DNA from 4 places in the Rhizobium sp. Root149 genome. Region 3 is predicted to be linked to each of the others. Evidence: predicted binding sites of a transcription regulator. Region 3 holds the regulator's gene; each other region holds the start of a gene.
The links. The regulator LexA, encoded in region 3, represses DNA repair genes until DNA is damaged. The targets are predictions, from matches to a motif close to TGTTCNNNNTGTGTTCNG.
Positions count from the first base shown of each region.

Region 1: a site for LexA is predicted at 1,669-1,686, ahead of rmuC (DNA recombination protein RmuC). Genes of this name have one in related genera too.
Region 2: a site for LexA is predicted at 1,764-1,781, ahead of ASD54_RS08525 (UvrD-helicase domain-containing protein). Genes of this name have one in related genera too.
Region 4: a site for LexA is predicted at 1,970-1,987, ahead of ASD54_RS04155 (ATP-dependent helicase). Genes of this name have one in related genera too.

Region 1 covers NZ_LMGD01000020.1:388,110-391,250, forward strand. Annotated here, with positions in the region: gene ASD54_RS14005 (ribokinase) at 1-398, opposite strand, end outside; gene rmuC (DNA recombination protein RmuC) at 448-1,635, opposite strand; gene def (peptide deformylase) at 1,759-2,271, shown strand; gene fmt (methionyl-tRNA formyltransferase) at 2,322-3,141, shown strand, end outside.
Region 2 covers NZ_LMGD01000012.1:334,921-338,061, reverse strand. Annotated here, with positions in the region: gene ASD54_RS08535 (efflux RND transporter permease subunit) at 1-342, opposite strand, end outside; gene ASD54_RS08530 (efflux RND transporter periplasmic adaptor subunit) at 339-1,586, opposite strand; gene ASD54_RS08525 (UvrD-helicase domain-containing protein) at 1,824-3,141, shown strand, end outside.
Region 3 covers NZ_LMGD01000012.1:617,028-620,168, forward strand. Annotated here, with positions in the region: gene ASD54_RS09820 (ComEC/Rec2 family competence protein) at 1-826, shown strand, start outside; gene lexA (transcriptional repressor LexA) at 820-1,545, opposite strand; gene ASD54_RS09830 (VOC family protein) at 1,632-2,552, shown strand; gene ASD54_RS09835 (hypothetical protein) at 2,581-3,141, shown strand, end outside.
Region 4 covers NZ_LMGD01000002.1:112,974-116,114, forward strand. Annotated here, with positions in the region: gene ASD54_RS04155 (ATP-dependent helicase) at 1-1,922, opposite strand, end outside; gene ASD54_RS04160 (BA14K family protein) at 2,261-2,935, shown strand.

The DNA.
Region 1 (3,141 bases), on a different contig from region 3:
ATCAGGATGTCCCGTTCCGACAGCAGGCCAACACTTTTCTCTGCGTCCTCTGCAGAAACAGCCCCGTTGGCGCCGGGCACGACCGCGATCATGTTCTCGCCATCACCGCCCACGAGAATGATGGCTGTTCCCGTTGGGTCGGAAACCGGGCGCACCGTATCCAGTAGCACGCCTGCTTCCTTCAGCAAGGCGAGCGCGGGTTCCGCAAAGCCGTCCTCACCCACGGCACCCGCCATGCGAACAGTGCTGCCTGCACGCCGCGCCGCCAGTGCCTGGTTCGCGCCCTTGCCGCCAGCAGCTGTTGTGAAGCTTTGTCCCGCAACGGTCTCGCCCGGTTTCGGCAAACGGGTGGTGGTGGCGATGAGATCCATGTTGATGGAGCCGAAAACGGTAATCATGATATGTGCCTGTCGTGTCGAACTGTTTTGAAGACACTGCCCGACAGCATCAATCCTCGTCAACCACCCTCAGCTTCAGCATCCCCGTTCTGCTTTCAACGCTTTTCGGTTCCACCGTCGTTGCTTCGGCTGGAGTTGATTCGCGCGCCAGGTCGAGAGAGGCAATGCGATCTCCGCGGCGGACAAGCTTGTCGGAGGAGGTCAGGATCTGCTCCACGTCCTTCTGCGCCGCCGCGAAGTGTGATTGCAGTTTTCGCGTCCGCTCATCCAGACGACCGAGATCGTCCATCAGGCTTGCGACTTCGCCCTGGATGAGATGGGCCTGCTCGCGCATACGCTGATCCTTCAGCACAGCCTGAATGACCTGAATGGACAACATCAGCAAGGAAGGGGAGACTATGACGATGCGCGAACGTTGCGCCTTCGCGACGCACGCCTCGAAGTGCTCGTGAATTTCGGCAAAGATCGACTCGGAAGGCACGAAAAGAAAGGCCGTCTCCTGTGTTTCACCTTTGAGGAGATATTTTTCCGCGACATCGCTGATGTGCTTTTCCAGATCACGACGGAATTGTTGTGCTGCGACCTTGCGCAGGTCCGGCTGTGTGGCGTCCCGGAATGCATGCCAGGCTTCCAGCGGAAACTTGGCATCGATTACCAGCGGCGGAGTGTCGTTTGGCATGTCAATCAGACAGTCGGGCCGCATTCCATTCGAAAGGGTCGCCTGGAATTGATAGCTGCCCTTCGGCAAGGCATCGGCGATGATGGCTTCCATCCGGCCCTGCCCAAAGGCGCCGCGGGTCTGCTTGTTGGAAAGAATGGCCTGCAGGCCAACGACGTCCTTTGCCAATGTCTGGATATTGTTCTGCGCCGCGTCGATGACTGCCAGACGTTCCTGCAATTGCCGAAGGTTGTCGTGCGTAGACTTGGTCTGTTCGACGATGCTGCTGCCAAGCCGATGGGCCATGCCATCCAGACGCTGGTTGACGGCGCGATTGAGCTCCGCCTGCCGCAAGCCGATGGCTTCTGTCATCGCGGAAACGCGTCCCTGCATCTCCAACTGCGCCCGCATCAGTTCCGCAAAACGCTGATCCAATGCCTCTCCGCCTCCGGACCGACGGGCTTGTAAGAGCCAGAACAGCAGCGCGAGCACAGCCACTCCTAGCACGATGAGGAGAGTGCTGTTGCTTTCAACGAGCTGCATGAAACGGTCTGTATTCGAAAAGTCTTGGCTTTGCATGACCGGAAGCTAGCCCAACCGTGTCCAGATAGGAAGATCAAAACAAGAACAAATTGCATTTGCGTTCCTTTTGACGCGTGCAGGGATGTTCCATCTTGCAAAAAGATCGGCTATGGGAGGCGCATGACGATCAAGCCGCTTATCATTCTTCCCGATCCTCTTCTGCGTCAGGTTTCCCAGCCGATCGAGCAGGTGGATTCCGACGTTCTCAAGCTTGCTGATGACATGCTGGAGACCATGTATGACGCGCCGGGCATCGGCCTGGCCGGGATCCAGATTGGCGTTGCGCGCCGCATTCTCGTGGTCGACGTCTCGCGCGAGGATGAGGAAAAGAAGCCGATCGTCATCATCAATCCCGAGATCGTCAGAAGCTCGGACGAGCGCTCCGTTTACGAAGAAGGTTGCTTGTCGATCCCTGAATACTATGCGGAAGTCGAGCGTCCTGCGGCAGTGACGGTCAAGCATGTCGGTCGGGACGGCAAGGAGCACCTGCTTGAGGCTGATGGCCTGCTGGCAACGTGCCTTCAGCATGAGATCGACCATCTGAACGGTGTGCTCTTCATCGATCATATCTCGCGGTTGAAGCGTGAAATGGTCATCAAGAAGTTCACCAAGGCTGCCAAAGCCAAGGTTTGAGCGCGCACGGCGCTGATCTTCAATACGTACCGGTCAGGATGGAGGTCTGAATGGCTCTTCGCATCATCTTCATGGGGACGCCGGATTTTTCCGTGCCGACTTTGAAGGCTCTGGCCAAGGCGGGTCATGAGATCGTTGCCGTCTACAGCCAGCCGCCTCGTCCGGGTGGCCGGCGTGGCTTGGATCTTCGAAAATCCCCCGTCCATCAGGCTGCGGAAGAACTGGGCATACCGGTCTTCAACCCGGTCAACTTCAAGGATCCTGAAGATCGGCAGATATTCCGGGCCTTGAATGCCGATGTGGCTGTCGTTGTCGCCTACGGGCTTCTGCTGCCGGTCGAGATCCTCGAGGGTACGAGGCTTGGCGCCTATAATGGCCACGCGTCGCTTCTTCCGCGCTGGCGTGGTGCAGCGCCCATTCAGCGCGCAATCATGGCCGGGGACGCAAAGACCGGCATGATGGTGATGAAGATGGAAAAGGGGCTGGATACGGGCCCTGTCGCGCTGACGCGCGAGGTCGCAATTGGCGCGACCATGACCGCAGGCGAACTGCACGACATCCTTATGGAGCAAGGCGCAGAGGCCATGGTGGAAGCCATGGCTAAGCTGGAAGATGGGAATCTGCCGCTGGTTACCCAGTCGGAGGATGGCGTTCTCTACGCCTCCAAGATCGACAAGAGCGAAACCCGCATCGATTTCACGCGCCCAGCCATTGAGGTGCACAACCACATTCGTGGTCTTTCGCCGTTTCCTGGCGCATGGTTCGAGGTTGAACTGGGCGGCAGGCCGGAACGTATCAAAGTTCTGTCGAGTGAGTTGGCAGACGGAAATGGCCAGCCGGGTGAGGTTCTGGATGATCGCCTGTCCATTG
Region 2 (3,141 bases), 280 kb from region 3:
AACCGTGTCGTTGAACTCCATGGTTACGCGGCTGGCACCGAACTGCGATTCGGAAGACAGGGCCTTCAACCCGCTGACGCGGGCGACAGCGCCCTCTATGACCTGTGTCAATTCCTGGTCAACGGTCTGGGGCGAAGCACCTTCGTAATCGGTCCGAACAGTAATGACCGGCTGATCAACATCAGGGAGTTCGCGAACTTCCACGCCGACGAAGGCGGCCAGACCGGCCACGACCAGAAGCGTATTGATAACTGCCGCCAGGATAGGGCGGCGAACGAACAGAGCCGTGAAGGTGGATTTTGCATCCTCTGCCTTCATGTCGTGCTGATCCTTGCTGCTCATCGGGTCGCTGCCTCCGCCACGCGCTGGGGCTCGCCCTGAATGCGAACCGGCTGGCCTTCACGAACACGCTGCAAACCTTCTGTCACGATCCGGTCATCCGGCTTCAGGGGTGCCTGCACCAGAACGGTATCCGGATTGCGCTGGATGACACTGACGCGAACCTTCTGCGCCTTGCTATCGGCTACCTTCCAGACGAAGGCACCTTCGGCATCCCATTGAACCGACAGGGGGTCCACGGCCGGATAGCTTTCACCGGCGAACCGCATCGCCACCTGGAAGGACATGCCCGCACGCAGCAGATCCGTTGGATTATCGATACGGCCACGAATGCGCACGGTACGGCTTGCAGCATCCACGCGGTTGTCCACGGAGTCGATCACGCCCTTGAACACCTGTCCCGGGCGGCTGACGGAGGTTGCTTCGAAGGAAGCACCCGTTTCGATCTGGGTGATGAAGCGTTCCGGCGCGTAAAAGTCGACGAGGATCTCGGAGCGATCGTCCAGCGTCACGATACTTGTCTGCGTCGTAACGTTGTCACCGACATTCGCCGGGACGATTCCTGCCACACCATCGATCGGCGCGGTGATTTCCCGCCGCTTGAGGTTCAACTGCGCCGTGCTCAGCGCCAGCTTGGCGGCCTCTTCGGCAATCTGCGCATCCAGCGCATCAAGACGGGTCACGCTTTGGAGGTTCTTGTAAGACGCAGCCTTCTCGACCGCACTCCTCAGCGCTACCTGCGCCTTGTCGCGCTCGATCAACTGCTCGTCATCATCGAGGCGAGCGAGAACCTGACCCTTGGTAACCTTTTGACCTGCCTTGACGAGAATTTCGTCAATCGTGCCGGTTGCCTGCGGCATCACCACGACGGACTGGATGGCAACACCGCTGCCAATGGCTGTCAGCCGATCATTGATCGTGGCTGTCACGACGGGGCGAACGGCAACGAGCGTGGCCCGTTGACCTCCGCCTTGGCCTCCCGCTTGACCTCCCCCTTGGCCTCCACTCTGGCCAGCGCCCTGACCCTGCCCTGCCCCTTGGGCAGCACCCTGGCCGTTTCGCGCGGGGTTGTCAGATTGAGCCGTTTTCTGCGCGTCTATCGCTGCCGGCTGGATCAGACCCACCAGACGCGCGGGCACACCCATTCCAACGAGACTTCTTGCCGCATCGGCGCTGACAAAGATCCACAGACAGAGCCCCGCGAACAGCACGACAATACTGAGGAGCAATTGCTTCCAGATGCGCATTCAGTCACTCCGGTTGAATTGAAGACGTTATCAAGTATCGCGTTCTACGGTTGGTTAGACAACGCTGGATTACCAATCTTGCCAAATTGTAACCTGACGGAAACTCACGGAATCGTGAGCCGAAAGCCACAGGATACGAATATGCATATTGATGCCATTTCTCATCTGGCGCATCACTGGAATAAAACCAGAACGTAGCCTATGGCCTTGTGCTTCCGGAATCATTAGATTGCGCTGATGACGAACAGTTTCGATGACATTCCGTTCTTCGATGAAGAACCGGATCACGGCTCCCGCCGTTCCAAGCCCCCTGCTCCCTCTACGGCAGCGCCCGGCAGCGGCCTGGGCATTGCGGCGCGTGCCATGGCCGCACGCGACCAGAGCCGCCCGGCCCCTGACTATCTTGGCGGCCTGAACCCGGAGCAGCGGGAAGCAGTCGAATCGCTTGATGGGCCCGTTCTGGTGCTGGCCGGTGCGGGCACGGGCAAGACTCGCGTCCTCACCACGCGCATTGCCCATATCCTTGCGACCAATCGCGCCTTTCCAAGCCAGATCCTGGCCGTGACCTTTACCAACAAGGCTGCGCGAGAAATGAAAGAGCGCATCGGCGTCCTCGTCGGCGGTGCGGTCGAAGGCATGCCGTGGCTTGGCACTTTCCACTCGATCGGCGTGAAGCTTCTACGGCGTCATGCAGAGCTTGTCGGCCTTCGCAGCGACTTCACCATTCTGGATACGGACGATGTTATCCGTCTGATTAAACAGTTAATTCAAGCAGAAGGCCTGGATGACAAGCGCTGGCCTGCGCGCCAGTTCGCAGGCATGATCGACGGCTGGAAAAACAAGGGGCTGACGCCGAAGGATATTCCCGAAGGCGATGCGCGCGCCTTTGCCAACGGCAAGGGTCGCGAACTTTATGCCGCCTATCAGGCGCGACTGAAGACACTGAATGCCTGCGATTTCGGTGACCTCCTGCTGCACCCGATCGATCTATTCCGCCGCAATCCGGATGTGCTGAAGGACTACCATCAACGCTTCCGCTACATTCTGGTGGACGAGTATCAGGATACCAACACCGCCCAATATATGTGGCTGCGGCTTCTGGCACAGCGCCCGAAGGATGTGCCGCAAAACGTCTGTTGCGTCGGTGACGACGACCAGTCCATCTACGGTTGGCGTGGCGCTGAAGTGGATAACATCCTGCGTTTCGAGAAGGATTTTCCCGGCGCGAAGGTCATTCGCCTTGAACGGAACTATCGCTCTACCGAGCATATTCTCGGCGCCGCAGGACACCTGATTGCGAACAATGAAGGTCGCCTCGGCAAGACGCTTTTCACGGAACGCACCAATCCCGATGACGAAAAGGTGATCGTCCACGCGGCCTGGGACTCGGAAGAAGAAGCCCGTGCCGTGGGCGAAGAGATAGAGCAGCTTCAGCGCAATAAGCACAAGCTGAACGACATGGCCATTCTCGTTCGCGCTTCCTTCCAGATGCGCGAGTTCGAAGATCGATTCGTGACCCTCGGCCTTAACTACCGGGTTATCGGCGGTCCGCGCT
Region 3 (3,141 bases):
AAATATAGAAACGGGGCGTGCCGCAAGCTGGCTTTTGCCTGTTGCCACCGCCGGTCTCATCATCTTCTCGCTCTTGCGGACACGACTGCGATGGTTTGGCCTCGTCATTCTTGTGGCTTCAGTGTGTGTCAACGGACTGATGGAGCCGTCCAGACCCGATCTCATAATTGCAGAGGATGGAAGAATGGCGGCGCTCTTAAGTGGGACGTCGGCATCCGTCACGACGGAAAGACCATCCGAGTTCGTATTCAAACAATGGAAGAACGCGCTGGGCCTTGAGGAACTCGTGATGCCGGTCGTGACGAGGGTAGATCTGGGTAAGCGCGAGGCGGCACCAGAATCAAACGGGCCAGTAACAGGAACGGTTTCAGGGAAGACACCGCGTCATGTATTGACGAGCAAAGAGATCGCGCTCATCGACATAGCATTGGCAATAGACCGTTTGCCGCCGCTTCAAATGCCGCGCTTCTCTTGCGTCAAAAATCTGATTTGCATCGGACGCAGTCCATCAGGTGCCAGAGTTACGATCGTGAGTGACACACGCCTCACAGGATATGCGTGCGATAAGTCTGACATCGTCGTCGTATCCGGCTCGCCCTTTACACAATGCCGCTCTGGTGCGTTGCTCCTGACGGGTTCAAAACTGAAGCAGACAGGCTCCATTGAAATTTGGTTTAACGGTCAGCCTCATCCAGGTTCCTGGATGCTGGAGTCTGCGCTTCAGGGCAACGAAAGACCTTGGCAGTTGCACCGTCTCTACGACTGGCGAACCAACACATTCCAGCCGTTGGACGACGAGACTATCCGTCGACTTCGGGTTCAGTGATAGCGCCGAATGAGGCCCACCAGCTTGCCCTGTACCTTGACACGGTCTGGCGGGAAGATGCGCGTTTCGTAAGCGGGGTTCGCAGCTTCGAGCGCGATCGATGCGCCTTTGCGGCGAAAACGCTTCAACGTCGCTTCCTCGTCGTCCACAAGTGCTACGACGATATCGCCGGGGCTGGCTGTCGTGCCGTTTCGAATGATTACGGTGTCGCCGTCCAGGATCCCTGCCTCGATCATCGAATCACCCTTGACCTCGAGCGCGTAGTGTTCTCCCGGCCCAAGCATTTCCAATGGAACGCTGATGGCATGGGTATTGTTCTGAATCGCAGAGATCGGCACGCCAGCGGCGATGCGCCCCATGACAGGAACCGATGCGGACTGGCTATCCTCTTCTGCGGGTTTTGACTGCACCGGAGCAGGTGAAGGCGGCTGCACTTTGCCAAGCGATCCCTCGATGACGCTTGGCGAAAAGCCGCGTTTGGGTGTCGCAGGCGTTGCACCGAAGGGCTCGGGCAGCTTGATAACCTCCAGCGCCCGGGCGCGGTTGGGCAGCCGACGGATAAAGCCTCTTTCTTCAAGAGCAGTGATCAAGCGGTGAATTCCCGACTTGGAGGCGAGATCCAGAGCATCTTTCATCTCGTCAAATGACGGCGGCACGCCCGACTCCTTCATCCGTGCATGAATGAAAAGAAGCAGTTCCTGCTGTTTACGTGTCAACATGCGTCGTCATCCTGTTGGGAAACAAATCCAGAACAGACACTATCTGTTCCATATGTGTTCCGCAAGAGGTTCACGGCAAATATAGCTTGCAGAAACACATGGATAATGGTGGGTTGCAGGCCGTGTTACCGACAGGAGCTTCTTTTTTGACTACTCCGAACATCGATCATCTGGTCTTGCCGGTCGAATCGCTGGTTGGCGCGCGCAAGCGTTGGCAGGAGCTTGGCTTTACCGTGGCGCCGGACGCGTTCCATCCTTTCGGCACGTCCAATGCCTGTGTCTTTTTCAGCGACGGAACCTATCTTGAGCCACTTGCCGTTCAAGATGAGGCTCTCGCAGGCCAGAGCATTACTGCAGGAAACTGCTTCGTCGAAAAAGATCGTACGTTTCGGCAAGCCGGAGCTCGTGAAGGTTTTTCTGCTTTTGTTTTGCGTTCGACGGATGCGGTGACGGATGATGAACGCTTCCGGCAATCCGGGATCAGCGCCGGGAATCGCCTGGACTTTTCGCGTACGGTCGTTGATGAGAACGGTAGCGCTTCGGTTGCCAGCTTTCGACTGGCCTTTGCCGATCTCGATTCCTCGAGCTTCTTCGCTTTCACGTGCCAACGAGTGAATGCGGCATTACCAACTGCGGGGCCGTCCGTAGAGCATAGAAATGGTGCGCTCGGACTTGGCGCTCTCTTCCTCGCCGCAGAGGCGCCCAAGGGAATTGAAAATCTGGCAACGATGCTTGGCGTTCACGCGCAGGCAAAGGATCACAAGCATGTGTTCCCGCTGGGCAATTGTGACGTCGAGGTCGCGATGGAAATTGCCCCCGAATTAGACCACACTCCAAGGTATCCCACAGGTCTCCGCGGGATCGGCATTCGGTTCCGCGTCAGGAACATTGCAGAAACCCGCGCCGCGCTACAAGAAGCATCAATTCCGCATGAGAGCAGCGGCGAGCGCCTTATCATCGCGCCGGCGCAAGGACAGGGATGCATTGTGGAATTTGTCCAAGCCTGATGTTTACGATTGACAAGGTCGTTGCGAGATGAACCCTGCGCAAGTCAAGACGCTCCCGATATCAACGACCGTGGCTGCGAAGGGTGCGTCGCTCCTCCGGGTTGAAGAGCTTGATCAGCATCTCATGCAATATAACAGCGCAACACAGGCACTCGATGTCTGGTGCGATTTGCGAGGTTTCTCGCTGCGTGAGAGAAGCTATGCGAAGCGCGTTGACTCGATAGTGGCATTGCCTCCAACCTATTTTGTGGCCGCTCTCGGGTTAAGCGACGGCGAAGAAATCGAGTATCGCAAGGTTCAGCTGATGCGCGATGGACTGGTTCTTTCCGAGGCTCACAACTGGTATCGGCCAGACGCGCTGACCATCCAGATGAAAGAGTGTTTGGCTCAAACAAATGTGCCGTTTGGCCGGGTCGTGCAGGCTTTACAGTTTACTCGGAGAACATTGCAGAGCGAAATCCTCTGGTGTCCACCAGAACCCATGCCGTACTTCGTTCTTCGACATCACGCGGTCCTGCACAAGCCGGATTCGATGCCCTTCAGCTTCGTTATCGAGACCTATACGCACCATTTGCTGCTCGATCGAACG
Region 4 (3,141 bases), on a different contig from region 3:
TAGACATGTCGGTCGCCTTGGGCGTTCTGGCCATGGGTAAAGAAGCGTTGTGGCGTGATCAGGTGCAGGCTATCGCGGGCGCGCGTCATGCCGACATAGAGCAGCCGACGCTCTTCCTCCAGCTCCGCCGTCGTGCCGGTTCCGAGATCGGATGGAATGCAGCCATCGACGACATTGAGCATGAAGACCGAGCGCCATTCCTGGCCCTTCGCAGAATGGATGGTGGAGAGGATCAGATAGTCCTCGTCGAGCAGGGGTACACCCGCCTGATCGCTGGTGGCATCCGGCGGATCGAGCGTCAGTTCAGTGAGGAAGCGCTCACGATTGGCGTAGCCTGCGGCAATCTGCTCAAGCTGAAGAAGATCGGCCTTCCTTGTGTCCGCATCCTCATGAATGCGATCGAGATGCGGCTCATACCAGGCTCGCGCCAACCCGATCTCCGCAGGCCAACCCGCTTCGGACTTGCGTAGGGCGGACACCAGTGTTGTGAAGTTCGGCCAGTCCTCGCCGCTCTTTGGCGGGGGAGGGAGTTCCATCAATGACAACAGCGGTTCGGGGTCGGCGGCGATCGTATCTAGGATGCGGGCGGCCGTCTGAGGCCCGATACCCGGCAGCATCTGCAGGAGACGAAAGCCCGCAACGCGGTCACGCGGGTTCTGGGCGAAACGCAGCACTGCCAGCATGTCCTTGACATGCGCGCTGTCGAGGAATTTTAGCCCACCAAACTTGACGAAGGGGATGTTGCGCCGGGTCAGCTCCACTTCGAGCTGGCCGCTGTGGTTGGACGCCCGGAACAGCACGGCCTGCTGCTTAAGCGGTACGCCGACCTCGCGATTGGCCAGCACCTGCTCGACGATATAGCCGGCTTGATCCGCCTCGTCCTTTACCGTCACCAGAACGGGGCGCTGTTCGGACTGCCTGTCGGTCCATAGGTTCTTGGTAAAGCGCTCGCGGGCGAGATCGATGACACCATTGGCGGCGGCCAGAATAGGGGCGGTAGAGCGGTAGTTGCGATCGAGCGTGATGACGTCGGCGGGTCTCGGCGAGAAGGCATCGGGAAAGTCGAGGATGTTGCGGATGGTGGCGGCGCGGAACGAGTAGATCGACTGGGCGTCATCGCCGACCACGGTCAGGCCACGACCGCCAGGCTTCAGCGCCATGAGGATGGAGGACTGCAGGCGATTGGTGTCCTGATATTCGTCGACCAGGACATGATCGAAACGGCCGCCGACATCGTCAGCGATGCCGGGATCGGAAACCATCTGCGCCCAATAGAGCAGGAGATCGTCGTAATCGAGCACGTTCTGCGCCTGCTTGGCCTCGACATAGCCTGCAAAGAGCTGCTTGAGCTCGCTCTCCCATTCGAGCACCCAGGGAAAGGCTGACTTCAGCACCTCACTGATGCTGCTCTCGGAATTGACCACGCGGGAATAGATCGCCAGGCAGGTGCCCTTGGTCGGAAAGCGGTTCTGGGTCTTGGAGAAGCCGAGATCATGTCGGACGATGTTCATGAGATCGGCGCTGTCTTCGCGATCATGGATGGTGAAGTCGGCATTCAACCCGATCTGCTCGGCATAGATCCTGATAAGCCGCGCGCCGATGCCATGGAAGGTGCCGGACCAGGCAAGTGCGTCGGTCATGATGGCGGCATTGTCACCCAGCACCTGGCGACAGATCCGTTCGACGCGACGAGCCATCTCGGTGGCGGCGCGGCGCGAGAAGGTCATCAGCAGGATGCGGCGGGGATCTGCGCCGTGCACGATGAGATGCGCGACGCGATGGGCCAGCGTATTGGTCTTGCCCGAACCAGCACCGGCGATGATCAGCAGCGGTCCTCCGATACCAGCGTCTGGCAGGCCTACGCCATGTTCAACAGCCTCACGCTGGCGGTCGTTCAGTTTTTCGAGATAGGCAGCAGTCATCGGTCCCCACGCAAGCTCAACGGGTAGGAAAAGCGTCTCTTATCAGATGGAACGAAAAAAGAACATACTAGTATTAACCAAGTCTGTGAACCGTGTTCGAGCGAATGAGCAAGGACGGCGACTGAATAATCTGCGCAAGTTATCCGCGCGAATAAACTCAACCTCGATAACCGCCATAGTCGCCGGTGCCACTGCAATTCGTTGAAGGAGGACCGCAGGAAAGCTGAGATTTCTAGACGGGATGCAACTGACTGTCGGCGGTCTTCCGATTGTATCGCTGCTCTTGGGGAACCAGTTCAATTCTGACGCATTTTCGAGCGACTATGCTGGAGGCTCTCATGAAACTGGTTCTCGCGATCCTTGGTGGTCTTGGTCTATCCGTCATCACTTTCGTTGCCGGGCTCGTGATTTCTGCTGGTTATTTTTCGGCTCGATCCGATAAGCAACATCTTACGGGCAATCAGATCTTATGGACCGACCACCCCGTGCGAGTAAATACTGCCGCGGTCAATCTTGAGCGTGGTCCAGGCGTCACAGTTGCTGAAGATATGGTGGCCACGGCTGCAGACGATCAGATGAGCCGGACCCTCGACAGGGGGGTGACCGGTGCCATCGCGCCTCGGGCGCTCGGTGAACCGGAGGAGCCGCAACTGAGCGAAGCGCACCTTGACTGGTGCTCATCACGTTACCGCTCCTATCGGCCAAGGGATAACAGCTACACACCTTTCAGCGGCGGTCGCCGCGAGTGCGTGTCCCCTTTCACTCAACAGGCTGCGAACCCTCAGACTGAGGAGGCAAATCCTATTTCGCCGGCACCGAATGGGAGCGACAGCTTTGAGACACAACAGGACAGCTTGGATGCCTTGCCGGCCGAGATGGCAATGAACGATGGCAGTGGAGATGTTGTCGATGCGGAGCACGTTGCCTCCTGCGCCGCGCGATATCGCTCCTACCGTATGGAAGATAATACGTATCAGCCTTATGGTGGCGGGGCTCGCCGGCTTTGTCAGTAGACGGAAATCCGTGACCCAGCAGTAGCCAAATCCTCCAAACTGAATGACATTCGCTTTGTCTGCTTGATGTCAATCTTAAACAGACGCGACAACAAGTCGGTGGAAGCGCAGCAGCGAAAACCCGGCCAAGAACATCAGGTGATGATCCGGCCCGCCAGCAAAACAAGCTTCTGGTTTGCAGTCGAGGCGAGGCTTTTTGGCGGGAG